Regions from separate parts of the Streptomyces sp. NPDC005963 genome, predicted to be linked through region 1. Evidence: riboswitches for the same ligand, from Rfam matches in the RefSeq annotation. Region 1 holds a riboswitch; each other region holds the start of a gene.
What was found. A riboswitch is a leader RNA that binds a small molecule or an ion and turns the genes downstream of it on or off. The one in region 1 is predicted to bind cobalamin.
Positions count from the first base shown of each region.

Region 2: linked by a shared signal. The riboswitch ahead of cobN (cobaltochelatase subunit CobN) and the one ahead of ABZ348_RS08140 (cobalamin biosynthesis protein) in region 1 are both predicted to bind cobalamin.
Region 3: linked by a shared signal. The riboswitch ahead of ABZ348_RS29370 (DUF4430 domain-containing protein) and the one ahead of ABZ348_RS08140 (cobalamin biosynthesis protein) in region 1 are both predicted to bind cobalamin.
Region 4: linked by a shared signal. The riboswitch ahead of metE (5-methyltetrahydropteroyltriglutamate--homocysteine S-methyltransferase) and the one ahead of ABZ348_RS08140 (cobalamin biosynthesis protein) in region 1 are both predicted to bind cobalamin.

Region 1 is NZ_JBEXVD010000004.1:53,459-57,666, reverse strand. Features, by position in the region: gene ABZ348_RS08145 (cobyric acid synthase) at 1-934, opposite strand, end outside; gene ABZ348_RS08140 (cobalamin biosynthesis protein) at 931-1,908, opposite strand; cobalamin riboswitch at 2,095-2,237, opposite strand; gene ABZ348_RS08135 (hypothetical protein) at 2,433-2,657, opposite strand; gene ABZ348_RS08130 (inorganic phosphate transporter) at 2,670-3,935, opposite strand; gene ABZ348_RS08125 (class II aldolase/adducin family protein) at 4,205-4,208, shown strand, end outside.
Region 2 is NZ_JBEXVD010000009.1:96,107-100,314, reverse strand. Features, by position in the region: gene cobJ (precorrin-3B C(17)-methyltransferase) at 1-108, opposite strand, end outside; gene ABZ348_RS15345 (precorrin-8X methylmutase) at 204-830, opposite strand; gene ABZ348_RS15340 (cobalamin biosynthesis protein CobG) at 863-2,446, opposite strand; cobalamin riboswitch at 2,525-2,685, shown strand; gene cobN (cobaltochelatase subunit CobN) at 2,720-4,208, shown strand, end outside.
Region 3 is NZ_JBEXVD010000030.1:23,010-27,217, reverse strand. Features, by position in the region: gene ABZ348_RS29380 (DEAD/DEAH box helicase) at 1-1,103, shown strand, start outside; gene ABZ348_RS29375 (M20/M25/M40 family metallo-hydrolase) at 1,255-2,343, opposite strand; cobalamin riboswitch at 2,459-2,593, shown strand; gene ABZ348_RS29370 (DUF4430 domain-containing protein) at 2,731-3,225, shown strand; gene ABZ348_RS29365 (TSUP family transporter) at 3,319-4,104, shown strand.
Region 4 is NZ_JBEXVD010000014.1:55,077-59,284, forward strand. Features, by position in the region: gene ABZ348_RS19805 (hypothetical protein) at 1-159, opposite strand, end outside; gene ABZ348_RS19810 (WGR domain-containing protein) at 261-1,700, opposite strand; cobalamin riboswitch at 1,886-2,113, shown strand; gene metE (5-methyltetrahydropteroyltriglutamate--homocysteine S-methyltransferase) at 2,283-4,208, shown strand, end outside.

The DNA of each region.
Region 1 (4,208 bases):
GGACGATCACCAGATCGGCATCGGCCAACTCCTCGGGCCGGTCCACGAAGCGCACGAGCACGCCCGGCTCAGCCGCCAGGGCATCGACGTCCGTGAAGTTGGACATCAGCGGAACGGCACACACCGCGACCCGCAGCACGTCATCGCCGACCGGGGGAGCGGTGACCGACTCGCGCACGGCACCGCGCAGGGACACCCTCAGACCGTCCTCCTCGTCGATGCCCAGCCCGTGGGCGTACGGGAGGACCCCGAACGTCCGCCGTCCGGTGAGGCCGTGGAGCATGTCGAGGCCCGGCTCCAGCAGGGAGACGTCACCACGGAACTTGTTGATGAGATAGCCCGCCACCAGCCGTTGGTCCTCGGGCGCGAGCAGGGCCGTCGTGCCGAAGAAGGAGGCGAACACCCCACCGCGGTCGATGTCGCCCACGACCAGCACCGGCAGCCCGGCGGCGCGGGCGACGCCCATGTTGACGATGTCGGTGCGCCGTAGGTTGATCTCCGCGGGGCTCCCTGCCCCCTCGCAGATCACGGCGTCGTGGGTGGCCCGCAACTCCTCCAGGCACTCCACGACGGTGGCCAGCAGGGCCTGCTGCCGTCCACCGTGATAGCCGCGCGCGCTCATTTCGCCGACCGGCTTGCCCATCAGCACGACCTGGCTTGAACGGTCGCTGCCGGGCTTGAGGAGCACCGGGTTCATCAGTGCGGTCGGCTCGACCCGGGCGGCCTGCGCCTGCATCGCCTGGGCCCGACCGATCTCCGCGCCCTGACGGGTGACGAAGGAGTTCAGCGACATGTTCTGGCCCTTGAAGGGGGCTACCTTCACGCCCTGTCGCACCAGCCAGCGGCAGATGCCCGCCGTGACCACGCTCTTGCCCGCGTCCGACGTGGTCCCCGCGATCAGCAGGCCACCGCCGGCGCGTCCTCGGCCCGTCATGAAGTCCCTCGCCTCCCCCGCCGCCCCGGACGGGGTGCGGCGGCCCGTCGGAACAGCGACCGTCCGACCGCGCTCACGCCGAGCGCCAACAGACCGACCCGACGCGACAGCCGCACCGCGCGCTCGATGTCGGCGACCTCCACCGGCCGGCCCACGGTGTGCAGGACCGGCCGGTGTTCGACCCGGCCGGCGTACGAGAGCGTCCCGCCGAGCCGTACGCCCAGCGCGCCGGCGAACGCGGCTTCCACGGGGCCGGCGTTGGGGCTCGGGTGCCGGTGGGCGTCGGCCCGCCAGGCCCCGAAGGCCCGCGGTGCGTTCCCTCCAGCGACGGCGGCCAGCACCGCCGTCAGACGTGCTCCGGGCCAGCCGGCGACGTCGTCGAGCCGTGCCGCTGCCCAGCCGAACCGCCGATGACGGGGGGAACGGTGACCCACCATGGCGTCCAGGGTGTTCACCGCCCGGAACGCGACCAGCCCGGGCACACCGGCGACCGCCCCCCACACCAGGGCCCCCACGACCGCGTCGGAGGTGTTCTCGGCAACGGACTCGACGACGGCCCGCGCGATCTGCTGCTCATCCAGGTACTGGGGGTCGCGTCCGCACAGATGCGGCAGTCGGGCGCGGGCACGCTCGACGTCACCGGCCGTGAGCGCGGCACCGATGGCCCGGGCCTCCCGGCCCAGCGACGTCCCACCGACGACGGTCCAGGTGGCGATCGCGGTCAGCGCGACGGATGCGACGGGACTGCGCCGTGCGGTACGGGAGACGAGCGCGGCAGCGGCGGTCGCCCCGCCGACACAGAGCCCGGTGTGGACGGCACCCCAGCCGCGGTGATCACGCCACAGGGCCCGTTCGACGGCACCGGCGGCCTGTCCGAACAGAGCGACGGGATGCCCCCTGCGCGGGTCGCCGAGCAGGAGGTCGCCCAGGAGCCCGGCAGCGGCGCCGTAGGCGAAGACACGATCGTTGCGCATCGGCTCAGACCGGGATTCCGTCGCGGAGAACCCGCGGAGCCGGCCCGTGGGAGGTGTGTGCTCCCCGCCGGGCCGCCGTCGTCGCCGGGAGTGCACCGGGCGGAACTCGATTGCCGTGGGTCGGAGCAGGGGCTGGACCGCAGCCGGGCATGGCGATATGTCCTCACTCAGGGTGTCCGCGCCCTGGTTCGACGTGATCGGCGGCGAGAGTTCCTGGCTCGCGGGGAGACTCTCCCCGGTCACAGTGGCGGGACCGCGCCGGATTCTCACCGGCTTCCTCTACTGCCGTCGTACTTGGCCCCGGCAGTCCACCACGCTCCGAGAACAGCCGTCAACCTGCCGTTGACCTGCGACGGTGCAGTGTGCCGAGCCACACATCGCCCCTACTTCCCGATGGCTCCCACTGGTCATGCAGGCAGGAAGAGGCACAGTCACGCAGACGCACGGACACACAGCAGCCGGGCCGGAGATCTCGAAAGATCTCCGGCCCGGCCGGTGAACGACTGCGGTGAGGCGGTGCGGCCTCAGGTGACGATCAGGAATATGCCGTAGCTGATCGCCGCCATGCAGAGGGCGAAGCAGGTGTAGGCGCCGATCCGGGGGAGGACCACCGAGCCGGTGCCGGAGGCGGTCGTCGCCCCCTGCTTGCTCAGACCGATGATGCCCAGGGTGAACAGACCCACCAGGGCGATGGTCGCGACGAGACTCACGCCGAAGACGGAGCCGAGGGCTACCCAGTCGATTTTCATGGTCTTCAGTCCTTACACCGCGGCCGGGCTTGCGGGACCGGCTTCGGGGGTCGCGGCATTGCGGGCCGTAATGGTCGTCTTGAGGTCGTCCAGCGAGGTGTCCATCGATGTGCCGGCCGGGGGCGGGGTGACGGCGGCGATGGCTGCGGTCACGACGCCTGCGGGCTCGGCGTCCTCGCCGGTGTCGTTGACGTTGGTGTGGTCGACGACCTGGCGGCGGGAGATGAACCAGATCGCGGCCGAGGAGACGACCAGGAAGGTGGCGACGACCGCCACGCCCCAGTCACCCTGCTTGGTGATGTACTCGGAGCCGGCGGCCACCAGACCGGCGGCAGGCAGGGTCAGACCCCAGGCCACGAACATCCGGGTGGCGGTCGACCAGCGGACCACGCCGCCCTTGCGGCCCAGACCGGCACCCATGACCGCACCGGAGCACGAGTGGGTGGTGGAGAGGGAGAAGCCGAGGTTCGACGAGGCGAGGATGACGCTGGCCGCACTGGTCTGGGCGGCGAAGCCCTGCTGCGGCTGGAGGTCGGTGAGGCCCTTGCCCATGGTGCGGATGATGCGCCAGCCACCGAGGTAGGTGCCCAGGGCGATCGCGATGCCAGCGGAGGCGATGACCCACATCGGGGGGTTGGAGCCGGGGACGAGCACTCCACCGGCGACGAGCGCGAGGGTGATGACACCCATGGTCTTCTGGGCGTCGTTGGTGCCGTGGGCCAGGGACACGAGCCCGGCCGAGGCTATCTGGCCGGCGCGGTAACCCTTGGCGGTCGACTTCGGGTCGGTGTTCCGGCCGAGGCGGTAGGTCAGCCGGGACGCGAGGTAGGCGGCGATGCCCGCGACCAGCGGGGCTGCGATCGCGGGGATGAGCACCTTGGTGACCACGGTGCCGCCGTTGACCCCGCTGATGCCGACCGATGCGATGGTCGCACCGATCAGACCGCCCATGAGGGCGTGCGAGGAGCTGGACGGCAGACCGATCAGCCAGGTCAGCAGATTCCAGAGGATGGCGCCGACGAGCGCCGCGAAGATCACTTCAGGGGTGATGCCTGACTCGTTGACGATGCCGCTGGAGATCGTTTTGGCGACCTCCACCGAAAGGAATGCGCCGACGAGGTTGAGCACCGCGGACATGGCGACCGCGGCCTTGGGCTTCATCGCGCCGGTCGAGATGGTCGTCGCCATCGCATTGGCCGTGTCGTGGAAACCGTTCGTGAAATCGAACACGAGAGCCGTCACGATCACAATCGCGAGCAGCAGCGTGATGTGTTCCATTTACCCAGGCAATCTATCGACGTCAGTGACATCGCGAACGTAGATAACCTGGGTGAACGGAAGGTGAACTGAGGCGAGATTCGCGATGTCTCCAAGTGAGGTTCGAGATTCCACTTGTGCCCTGAGTGATCTCTTCGGGTCGTCTGCGTGGCCGTGCTTCCGGGCCTACACCGGTCGCCACGCCCACAAGGTGGCGTTTGCACCCTTTGTGGTGATCTGCATCACGGGATGGCCTGTTGCCTTCCGGCCATGCCTGACAGGATCGATCCATGG
Region 2 (4,208 bases), on a different contig from region 1:
GCGGAGGTGCTTCGCGGCGATCGAGCGGGCGATGGAGCGGCCGTGACGGGCCGAGTGGTAGGCGACGACGTCGGCGGCGGCGATGACTTCCACCGCGCGCAGGGTCATCAGCGAAGGGTCGCCGGGGCCGAGCCCGACGCCGTAGAGCTTGCCGGGGGCGGCCGGGGCACCTTCAGCGATGCGGCTGTGGGCGTCGTTCACGTTCACTCTTCCTCGCTGGCGATGGCGTTGAGTGCGGCTGCGGCCATCGCGCTGCCGCCGCGTCTGCCGCGTATCACCAGGTGTTCCAGGCCGGACGGGTGGTCGGCGAGGGCGTCCTTGGATTCGGCGGCGCCCACGAACCCGACCGGTACGCCGATGATCGCGGCCGGGCGGGGTGCGCCCTCCTCGATCATCTCCAGCAGGCGGAAGAGGGCGGTGGGGGCGTTGCCGACGGCGACGACGGCGCCTGCCATCCGGTCCCGCCACAGTTCGAGTGCGGCGGCACTGCGGGTGGTGCCCAGTTCGGCCGCCAGTGCGGGGACGGTGGGGTCGGAGAGGGTGCAGATCACCTCGTTGTCGGCGGGGAGTCGTTTGCGGGTGACTCCGCTGGCGACCATGGCGACATCGCAGAGGATGGGGGCGCCGGCGCGCAGGGCTGCGCGGGCCTGTGCCACCACCTGGGGCGTGTAGGAGAGGTCGCGCACGAGGTCCACCATTCCGCAGGCGTGGATCATCCGTACCGCGACCTGGCTGACGTCGGCCGGCAGTCCGGTGAGGTCGGCTTCGGCGCGGATGGTGGCGAAGGACTGGCGGTAGATCGCCGGTCCGTCCTTCTCGTACTCGTACACGGTGTGGTCTCTCTTCTGCGGGGACGGGGAGGTCATCGGGGGCGGCGGGCGTGGGCCACGGTGTGGGCGAGGGCGGCGGGGGAGCTGTCGGTGGGTACGGCGGTTCCCAGCATGACGGGGGGCGGGTCGCCACAGATGCGGGTCACCCGGAATCCGCCTTCGGGGGTGGCGAGGGCGTCCACCCAGTCGCCGGACGGGCGTCCACAACGGCGTTCGCAGCCGGACCAGTAGATGGGCAGCGGTGCCGAGGCCCTGGCGGGGGTGGGCAGTTCCAGGGAGACGACGGCGCTGGCCATCGCGCGGACGTCGGCCAGCGACTTGGCGCAGCCGGGTGTGCCGATGCAGGCGCCGACGCCGGTCCAGGGGGAGTTGGCGGCGGTGATCAGTCCGGTGGTGGCCAGTGTGGCGAGGAGGGTGGCGGCCTGGTCGTCGGGTACGCCGGTGACGATCACCGAACGCCAGGGGGTGAGGCGCAGTTCGCCGCGGGGAGTCCGCCGGGCGGCGGCGATGAGGTGTTCCCACTGGGGGCGGGTGAGTCGACCGAGGGGGACGCCGAGCGAGAGGGCGACGGGGATGGAGACCGGGTTCGCGGGGCGGTGCCGTTCCGATGGTGCGTCGGGGGGCGGTTGGGGGACCGGTGTCGATGGGGCGACGGTTCCGCGCTGGTGTTCCGATATGCCGTTGACCTGGTGTTGGGGGCTCGGCCGTCGGGTGACGATCCCGTACGGCGGTGGTGTCGCGGTCTCCCGGCGGGGAAGTCGTCGGATGCCCGTCACGGTGATGCCCGCGTCCGCGAGTCGTGCCGGGGTCTGTTGCCGGAGCCGGGCGCCGTGGTCCGGGAGGTCCCGTATCCGCCAGATCTTGGCCTCGGGTGTGAGATCGGCCGCATCCAGGAACGTTTCAGCACAGAGCAGCGCGGCCCGGGGACCGTCATCGGCGCGGGCCAGCAGCAGTACGTCGTCGGTGTCGCCGATCCGCAGTGCTGCCGTACGGCCGTGGTGTGCGGGGCCCTCAGTGGTCGCCGTGGTCGCCGTGGTCATCGGCAGTGGCAGCGGCAGCGGCACGTCGAGCAGAGTCACATCCGCGCGCAGGGCGTCCACGTCCTGGCGCCCGTCGTCCAGTGCGAACAGGAACCGCCCCGACAGGGCCGCCGCCCGGGGGCTGCCGCAGAGCAGGCCGTCCAGCGCCCACAGCCACTTCCGTACGACGTCCCCGGACCGCGACCCCGACCCGGACCCCGACCCGTCCAGTCCGGCCAGCGGTGACGCGACCACATTGCGCACCCGCTCATGGGTCGTGGACGGCAACAGGCCGGCGTCCGTGAGGAGCTGGGCCAACTCGCCGCCGCACTGTTCGCCGAGCCCGCGCAGTTGCACATTGCCCCGGGAAGTGAGGTGCAACTCGCCGTCGCCCAGCCGCTCGGCCGCGAACAGCAGCGCCTCGGCCTGCGCCGGGCCCAGCACACCCCCAGGTATGCGGATCCGGGCCAGCGCTCCGTCGTCCGCCCGGTGCAGCCGCAGGGAGCCGGGGCAGGCGTCACCGCGCACCCCGGAGGGGGTCGTACCGGTGGCGCCGGCTCGGGCCGGGCGGGGTGAGGTGGGCATGTCGGCGAGCATACCGACCAGTCATGACCGTCATTTGGGACGGTATGAGCCACGGCAGTAAGACGGTATGAACCGCACCGAATAGGCGACCCTTACTATTTCGGGGACGGGCCACCCGGTCCGGCAACGCAGAAGGCGACAGTGGAGGAAGCCCGGTGTGAACCCGGCGCGGTCCCGCCACTGTGAGCCGGCCGGACGAAGGCAGTCGTCGGGGCGGCGAGTCAGGAACTCCCGTCGCCAGACACCGCCCGGGGCGTGGACACCCCGAGGAAGGCCCGATGCCGTATGCCGCACGCACCGAAGACCCCTTCGACCGATGGACCGACCAGCCCGCCGAACTCCCCCGGCGACGCCCCCGACATCGTCCTGTTGTCGACGTCCGACACCGATCTGCTCAGTGCCCGCGCCGCGGGCGGCCCGGTCGGCTTCCGCTACGCCAACCCCTCCCGCACCGCCCTCGACGACCTGCCCGCGCTGCTCGAAGGCGCCGGGCTGGTCGTCGTACGACTGTTGGGCGGGGTCCGTGCCTGGGAGGACGGGCTCGACCGGATTCGCGCCAGTGGTCTGCCGCTGGTGGTCCTCACCGGTGAGCAGGCGCCCGATGCGCAGTTGATGGCCGCCTCCACCGTCCCCATCGGCATCGCCGCCGAGGCACACGCGTATCTCGCCCACGGCGGGCCGGCCAACCTGGAGCAGTTGGCGCGCTTCCTCTCCGACACGGTCCTGCTCACCGGCCACGGTTTCGACCCGCCGGCGCCGGCGCCCTCCTGGGGGCGGCTGGAGCGCCCGTCCGGCAGCGAAAACGGTGCCGGGGACGGTGCTGCGGACGGCCCCACCATCGCCGTCCTCTACTACCGCGCCCACCACATGAGCGGAAACACCGCGTTCGTGGACACCCTGTGCGGTGCGATCGAGGCCGCCGGCGGCCGTGCGCTGCCGCTGTACGTGGCCTCGCTGCGGGCACCGGAGCCCGAGTTGATCGAGGAGTTGCGGGCGGCCGAGACGATCGTGACGACCGTGCTCGCCGCCGGCGGCACCCGGCCGGCCGAGGCGTCCGCCGGCGGTGACGACGAGTCCTGGGACGCGGGTGCGCTCACCTCGCTCGACGTACCGATCCTCCAGGCCCTGTGCCTCACCGGGTCGCGCGCCGACTGGGAGGAGAACGACGAGGGCGTCTCCCCGCTGGACGCGGCCAGCCAGATCGCGGTGCCCGAGTTCGACGGGCGTCTGATCACCGTGCCGTTCTCCTTCAAGGAGATCGACGCCGACGGGCTGCCGGCCTATGTCGCCGACCCGGAACGCGCCGCCAGGGTCGCGGGGATCGCCGTGCGCCACGCCAGGCTGCGCCGCATACCCGCCGCGGACAAGCGCCTTGCGCTGGTCCTGTCCGCCTATCCCACCAAGCACTCGCGCATCGGCAACGCGGTCGGCCTCGACACCCCCGCCAGTGCCGTCGCCCTGCTGCGGCGACTGCGCGCCGAGGGCTATGACTTCGGCGCAGAGGACGTGCCCGGGCTGGCGTCCGGCGACGGCGACGAGCTGATCCGGGCACTGATCAACGCGGGCGGCCACGACCGGGAGTGGCTCACCGAGGAACAGTTGGCCCGCAACCCGGTCCGCATCCCCGCAGCCGACTACCGGCGCTGGTACGCCACCCTCCCCGAGGAGTTGCGCACCGCCGTGGAGGAGCACTGGGGGCCGCCGCCCGGCGAGATGTTCGTGGACCGGTCCCGCAACCCGGAGGGCGACATCGTCCTCGCCGCCCTGCGGCACG
Region 3 (4,208 bases), on a different contig from region 1:
TTCCCACGCGTGAACTGGCCCAGCAGGTCAACGAGGCACTCACCCCCTACGCCCGGTCGCTCGGGCTGCGACTGGCCACCCTCGTGGGCGGACTGTCGATCGGCAAGCAGGCCGCCGCGCTCCGCGCCGGGGCCGACGTCGTCGTCGCCACCCCCGGACGGCTGAACGACCTCATCGAGCGCGGCGACTGCCGGCTGGACCGGGTGCGCATCACCGTCCTGGACGAAGCCGACCAGATGGCCGACATGGGCTTCATGCCGCAGGTCACCCGGCTCGTCGACCAGGTCAACGCCGAGGGTCAGCGGATGTTCTTCTCCGCCACCCTGGACCGCAGCATCGACACCCTGGTCCGTCGCTACCTCCACGACCCGGTGGTCCACTCCGTCGACCCCTCCGTTGGGGCGGTCACCACGATGGAACACCACCTCCTGCACGTCCACGCGGCGGACAAGCACACCGTCGCCACCGAGATCGCCGCCCGGGACGGCCGCGTGATCATGTTCCTGGACACCAAGCGGTCGGTGGACAAGTTCACCAAGCACCTGCTGAGCGTCGGCGTCCACGCCGCCGCACTGCACGGCGGCAGGTCCCAGCCGCAGCGCACCCGCACCCTGGCGCAGTTCAAGTCCGGTGAGGTCACCGTGCTGGTGGCGACCAACGTCGCCGCCCGCGGCATCCACGTGGACGACCTCGACCTGGTCGTCAACGTCGATCCGCCGGCGGACCACAAGGACTATCTGCACCGGGGCGGCCGGACCGCCCGTGCGGGCGAGTCGGGCCGAGTGGTCACCCTGGTCACGCCCGACCAGCGGCGTGAGATGTCGCGACTGATGTCGGACGCCGACATCGCGCCGCACACCACGCAGGTGCGCTCGGGCGAAGCCGAGTTGACCCGCATCACCGCCGCCCAGGCACCTTCGGGCGTCCCCATCAACGTCAGTGCACCCGCTGCACAGCGACCCAAGACGGGCAGCGCTCCGTTCCGGGGCCGCGGAACCCGACCCGGACAGCCTGCCCGCGCGGGCGGCGCCTCCCGTAGGTCGGCCGAGTCCCGCCGTACGGCCGAAGCCCGCAAGGCCGCCCGGGTACGACGCTCCGCCTAGCGCACACGAAAACCCGTACCGCCCGGTCGCCACCCAGTGGGACCGGGCGGAACCACAGGGACAGCAGGGGGCCGTTCGCCGAACCAGGCGGGCGGCCCCCTCGTTCGTGTCCCGAGTCCGTATCAGCCCCCTGTCCGGGCGATCGGCCCCGTCACACCGAAGTGATCAGCTCGGCGAGCAGTGCGGCCCGGAGAGGCATCTCCGAGACCACCACGTGCTCGTCGTCGGCATGGGCCCCGCCGCCCACGGCGCCCAGCCCGTCAAGTGTCGGAACGCCGGCGCCCGCAGTGAGGTTGCCGTCGGATGCGCCCCCGACCGCCGCCGCGCACAGCGGTCGCATGCCGAGACGAACTGCCGCGCCCTGCGCCACCGCGAACAGCGCGGCCGAAGAACCGTGATCCAGCGGCGGCCGAACCGGACCGCCCTCGACGATGAGCTCCGCACCCGGAGTCCGTACGACGAGCCGGTGTATCTCCTCGTCCACCCGGGCCTGGGCCGCCTCGCTCGCGGCCCGTACGTCGACGCGGATCGTCGCCCGGTCGGGAACCGTGTTGGCGGACGTGCCCGCGGAGACGAGGGTCGGGGTGATGGTCGTGGCCTCCGGGCCGTGCGGTCGGCCCTCGCGCATCGATGCGTCCAGTTCCGTGAGGGCGAGGATTTGGTGGGCGGCCTCCACTGCCGCATTGACGCCCTTCTCCGGCTGGAGTCCGGAGTGCGCAGCTCTGCCCCGTACGGAGACGTCGTACCGCGAGACGCCCTTGCGTACGGTCTTCAGCGCCCCACCGTCCGCCGATGCCTCCAGGACCAGGGCCGCCGCACACCCGCGCACCGAGTCCAGGACCAACTCCCTCGATGTGCGCGAGCCGACCTCCTCGTCCCCGGTGACCAGGATCCGGATGCCGTCGAGGGAGGAGAGACTCCCCACCGCGTGGAACATCTGCACCAGCCCGGCCTTCATGTCGAAGACACCCGGACCACGGGCGATGCCGTCCCGGATCGACCAGGGGTGGTCGGACAACGAGCCGATCGGCCACACCGTGTCGTGGTGCCCCACCAGGAGCACCCGGGGGACACCGAAGGTCCAGCGCAGATGGGTCACCCCGCCGATCACCAGGGTTTCGGGCGTTGCATCCAACCATCGGCTGCCCTGCGCCGCGACCGTCGCCGCACTGCGGGCAACGGCCCGGTGGTCGGCCGAGAACGATTCGCACAGGACGAGCTCTTCGAGCTCGCTCAACATGCGGTTGAGGTCCACAGGGTCCCTTCGTCGAAGGCAGAAGGACTGGCCGAACTCCTGTAAGGAGCAAGTTCGTTGGGAATCATCCCAAGAACTCCGGCGGCGGGCTACGATGCGTGGGCTCCGGTCCGACCGGGGTGACAACTCAATGCGTGCACGACTGGGGAAAGCCGGTGGGATTCCGGCGCTGACCTGCAACCGTGAACGGCAGTTGGCTGCCGTGAGCCGGAGCGCCCAGCGTGATGCGCGTGCACTGCTTCCCACCGCCACGGTCTGCGGCGCGAAGCCCCGAGTCCGGTACCCGGGCTGCGTCCGTCCGTGCGGCGGTACGCGGGCCGTCGAGCGGGCCGAGGGGGCCGCGCGGCCGGCCCCCATCGGAAAGGCACCCTCGTGCGCCAGACGTTCGCCCTCCGTATCGCGACCCTCACCGCGGTGCTCGGCCTCACCCTCACCGCCGCACCCCTCGCCCACGCGGCACCTGCAACCACCACCGTCAGTACCAACACCCCGGTCTTCGTGAAGCTCACCGTCCAAGGACCTGAAGGCCGCCTCTTCAAGGGCCTCATCAGAACCAAGGGACACGACGTCACCACCGCGACCGGTGGCACCCACCCCTGCGACGGCACCAACGGCGGTCAGTACCCGACCGCCGTACCCACTCCGACCGCAGCCCTCGACGACGCCGCCCGCAAGCGGCACTTCACGTGGGACGGGACCTGGTACCCGTCCTTCGATGACTTCTCCGTCGACACCATCAAGGGAGTCAGCGGCGGGGCGTCCGCCTACTGGAACATTTCGGTGAACGGCATACCCACCCCGGTCGGCGGATGCCAGTTCCGCATCAAGACAGGTGACCACGTCGCGTTCACCTGGACCGCCTTCTAGTCCCAGCCAGCCAGCCAGCCAGCCAGCCCGTCAGTCGGCCCGTCCGCCCACGACCTGGTGGATACTCAAGGCGGTGATCCGAAGGGGGACGGGGTGGACTGGTCGGGCGGGCTGCTCGCATGGACGGCCGGATTCGCAATATCGATCGTGACCGCACCCGTCGGTGTGTCCGGTGCGGTGTTCCTGCTGCCGGTGCAGCTCAGTCTGCTCCAGGTGCCGAGTCCTTCGGTGACGCCCACCAATCTGCTCTACAACGTGGTCGCCGGGCCGGGTGCATTGCTGCGGTACCACCGTCGAGGCGGGTTGGGCGGCCGACTGCCCGGGCTGCTGATCGCGGGCGCCGTGCCGGGGGTGGTACTCGGCGCGGTGATCCGCGTCTTTGCCATCCCCGGTCCGGAGGTCTTTCGACTCCTGGTCGCCGCACTGCTGTTGCCGCTCGGTCTGTGGTTGTGGATCCGCACCCTACGTCCGCTGCACCGCACCGAAGGGCCCGACCTCGGCTCCCGCCCCACCGTGTTGCTGGCACTGGCCGTGGGCACCGCCGGTGGGATCTACGGCATCGGCGGCGGCTCTCTGATCGGCCCGATCCTGGCGGGCCGGGGGATGTCGGTCGCCAGGGTCGCCCCCGCCGCATTGGCCTGCACGTTCGTCACCTCCCTCGTGGGCGCGGGCACCTATGTGGTACTCGCCGCCGTCGCACCGGGTCACAACATCGCGCCTGACTGGTTCCTCGGACTGGTCTGCGGCCTCGGTGGACTGTGCGGCGGCGCGGTGGGGGCGCACCTCCAACCCAGGCTTCCCGAGAGGTCGTTGAGGCTGCTGCTCGGAACGCTGGCCATGGCCCTGGGCGCCCTCTACGCGGTACAGGGCCTCACCTGAGAGCGTCCACTGTCAGTGCAGTGCCCGCTTGACTGTCCACCATGGAGCTCATCCACACGGCCCTCAGAACCCGCCTTTCAATCTGCTGTACGCGGGAGCGTTGG
Region 4 (4,208 bases), on a different contig from region 1:
GACCTTTCCCAGGCTTCCGGTGTCCTCGGCGCGCTGCGCCACCTCCCACAGGACCTCGTCGTAGGCGGGCGAGACCGCGGCCTGATAGGCCCTGTGGGCGTCGAGGAGGGCGGGCCAGACACGGCTGGCGTCGGCAGCGGTCACCGAGGTCGATTCCATGACTCTGTTTATCAGTCAATCGCTTGCCGTGACCGCAGTCCTTGGAAGCCCGCCGTCGGTGCGCGCACGCAGGGGCGGAGCCGCCCGCCGCCCATCGTGGCTCAGATCAACCGGCGTATCTCACCGCGCACCCGGTAGAAGCCGCCGGATGCGGGATGCAGGGCGTCCACCACGTAGCGCGCACCCGCTTCCCTGATGCCGCGGGGGAATTGCACGTTCCACGAGGGGTCGAAGCCTTCGGAGACCACGTGCACACGCATGCGGCCCGACTCCTGAATGCACTGCACCACAACGCCGCCGGCCGGTGCCACCGTCACCGTGGCGACCGCGGTGGGCGAGGCCGCCGGGGTGTAGGTGGGCAGGGCCTCGGCGGACTTGACGTCCCGGGCGACGGGAACCGTGCCCTGTTGTGCTGCTGCGATCGCCGCGTCGGTGGCGTCGACACAGACGAGGGAACCATCGGTGGTGACCATGTAGAGGCGCCCGTCGAGGTACTGCATGGAAAGCGCCGAACCGCCTCCCGTGCCCAGCTTCCACAGCCGGTTGCCCTCGGCGTCGAAGCAGTACACCGACGAGGAGGAGTCGCCGGCGAAGACGTAGGTGCCACCGGGTGCCGTGGCGCAGGAGTACACGGAGGCATCGCAGCGATAGGTCGCCTCGATCGCGCCGTTCTTCTTGGAGAGCCGCTGGACCACGTTGCGGCTGGTGCCGGCGTACACCGAGTCCTGTTCCTGCCAGCCGAACAGGACGGATCCGGTTGTCGGGGTGTGCCACAGTTCGCCGTTGCCGTGGGGTGCGTAGGCCGTCACGCCCTTGCCGTGGCCGTGGTAGACGCCCTGGTCGTCGGCACGGACCATCCAGCCGTAGGGGCCGGAGGACGTGCGCGACCACTGGTACTCGTCCTCGTGGTCGATCACGTTCAATCCGCCCCGCGCGTCGGAGACGTTGAGCACGCCCTCACGGATGTCCAGCCAGAAGATGTCGACGTCGGCGGCGATGTCGTAGGCGCCGAACGGAACCTTGGACGACAGGTCGTACACCGTGCCGTTGTCACAGCCTGCATAGATCCAGAAGTCGTCGGCGACCAGGCACTTGACACCGTCCGGAAGGGAGTACTTGGCGAGCACCTCGCCGCTGTGACTGACCGTGTACACCTCGCCCGACTGGTTGCCCACCCAGCAGCGCTCTTCGTCGATGTGGATGCCGAAGGCAGCTGACCCCGTGCGGAAGCGCCAGAGCACCGGGGCGACCGAACGGGCGGTGGAGGGGGCCGAGGTGACCTGGCGGCGGGTCACAGCGCGGGCCGCCCGCTCGCCCTGGACGGCGGGCGCATACCCCTTGCGGACCTTCTCGCCCACCTTCTTGGCCGCCGCCGCCCGGGCCTTGTCCACCGTGGGGAACGTGGAGACCTGGGACTGCCCCTGCGCACCGATGCGTCCGTAGCGCACGGAGACGACCGTGTCGTCCACGGTCACCTCGTAGAACTTGTGCGCCCCTTCGCCGTCCTGGGACAGCTCCAGATACGTCGTGGTACGAGACACAGCAGACTCCTCCCCTGGGTGGAACCGGCGATCTGGTCCGCCGGTTCCCACTGCTGACGACAGTAAGGGGCACCACTGACAACGACGCACTCGGCCGGCCCGAGCCGGGCGACGGACGCGCGGTGGGGCGAGCCCTCGCACATTCCGGAATGTGAACAGCGGTATCCGCACACGTGCGGTGCCTCTAGTCTGAGGGGGCAACTGGTTCGCCCTGTCCGCCAGATGGGTGCGTCGCAAGAGGGAACCCGGTGGGAATCCGGGACTGCCCCGCAGCGGTGAGTGGGAACGACCGCCGTCATGAGCACTGGGTCCATCCGGGCCTGGGAAGCGACGGCCAGTAGGTGTGTGCCCCTTTGACAGGGTGGCGTACGCGCCCGCGAGTCCGAAGACCTGCCCGTTGCCCGCGCACGCCCATCGTGCGCGGACGGCAGTTCCGGTGACCTTCGAGGGCGGGTCGGCGTGCGGATCGATCGGATCACCCGCGGGCCCGTCCCGCAGTGATCGGACCGGTCGGCCAGCCCTGCACGCTTCCTCTCCGATCATCGGGACATGTCGCACGACATGCTCGCGAAGGAGAGTTCTGTGACATCGAAGTCCGCAGTCGCGGCAACACGGGCCACCGTGTACGGCTATCCCCGACAGGGGCAGGGCCGGGAGTTGAAGAAGGCCGTCGAGGGTTACTGGAAGGGTCGCGTCAGTGCTGACGCCCTCCACCGGACGGCGGCGGACCTGCGGCGCACCCACTGGCAGCAGTTGGTCGACGCCGGCATCCATGAGGTGCCCACCGGGGACTTCTCGTACTACGACCACGTTTTGGACACCAGCGTCATGGTCGGCGCCGTGCCCGAACGCCACCGCACGGCCGTGGCCGCCCATCGGCTGGACGGGTACTTCGCCATGGCCCGCGGCACCCAGGACGTGGCGCCGCTGGAGATGACCAAGTGGTTCGACACCAACTACCACTACCTGGTGCCGGAACTCGCTCCGGACACCGTCTTCACCGCCGACTCCTCCCACCAGGTCACCCAGGTCCAGGAGGCACTGACCCTCGGGCACCGGCCGCGGCCCGTGCTGGTCGGCCCGGTCACCTATCTGTTGCTCGCCAAGGCCGCTCCGGGCGTGGCGCAGGACTTCGACCCACTGACCCTGCTGGAACAACTGCTGCCGGTCTACGCGGATGTGCTCGCCGATCTGCGGGCCGCGGGCGCCGCATGGGTACAGCTCGACGAGCCGGCCCTGGTGCAGGACCGGACCGGGGACGAGTTGAGCGCCGCCGCACGTGCCTACCAGGTGCTCGGCACCCTCACCGATCGACCGAAACTCCTCGTCGCGTCCTACTTCGACCGGCTCGGCGAGGCGCTGCCGGTGCTGGCCAAGTCGCCGGTGGAGGGTCTCGCGATCGACTTCACCGAGTCCGCCGCCGAGAACCTCCGTGACATCGCCGCCGTCGGGGGGTTGTCCGGCAAGCGGCTGGTCGCCGGAGTCGTCAACGGTCGCAACGTCTGGATCAACGATCTGGAGAAGTCGCTGGCGACCCTGGGCACGCTCCTGGGGCTTGCCGATCACGTCGACGTCGCGGCCTCCTGCTCGTTGCTGCACGTCCCTCTCGATGCAGCCGCGGAGCAGGAGATCGACCCGCGGATCGCCCCCTGGCTCGCGTTCGCCCGGCAGAAGACGAACGAGTTGGCCACCTTGGCCTGGGGGCTCACCGAGGGCACGGAAGCCATCGCCGTGGAGCTCTCGGCCAATCGAGAGGCCCTCCGGGCCCGGGCTGCATCTACAGTCGCCCGGAATCCGACCGTGCGCGCCCGCACCGCGGCGGTCACCGACACCGACAGCCGGCGGACCCGACCGTACGCAGAACGCACCGTGGCACAACGCGAACTGTTGGGCCTGCCGCTGCTCCCCACCACCACCATCGGCTCGTTTCCCCAGACGAACGAGTTGCGCACCGCCCGGGCCGACCTGCGCGCGGGGCGCATCGACGTCGACGGGTACGAGGAGCGCATCCGTCGGGAGATCCACGAGGTGATCGGCTTCCAGGAACGGGCGGGGATCGACGTCCTCGTCCACGGGGAGCCCGAGCGCAACGACATGGTGCAGTTCTTCGCCGAGCACCTGACGGGCTACGTCGCAACGCAACACGGTTGGGTGCAGTCGTACGGCACCCGGTATGTGCGTCCGCCGATCCTCGCCGGGGACGTCTCGCGGGACGAGCCCATGACGGTGCGGTGGACGGCCTACGCCCAGTCGCTGACCGAGCGTCCGGTGAAGGGGATGCTCACCGGGCCGGTCACCATGTTGGCCTGGTCGTTCGTGCGGGATGACCAGCCGCTTCAGGAGACGGCCCGTCAGGTGGCGCTGGCCCTGCGGGACGAGGTGCAGGACCTGGAGGCGGCCGGTACCTCGGTGATCCAGGTGGACGAGCCGGCGTTGCGCGAGACACTGCCGTTGCGGAGCGCCCGGCGCCCCGACTACCTCGACTGGGCCACGGAGGCCTTCCGTCTC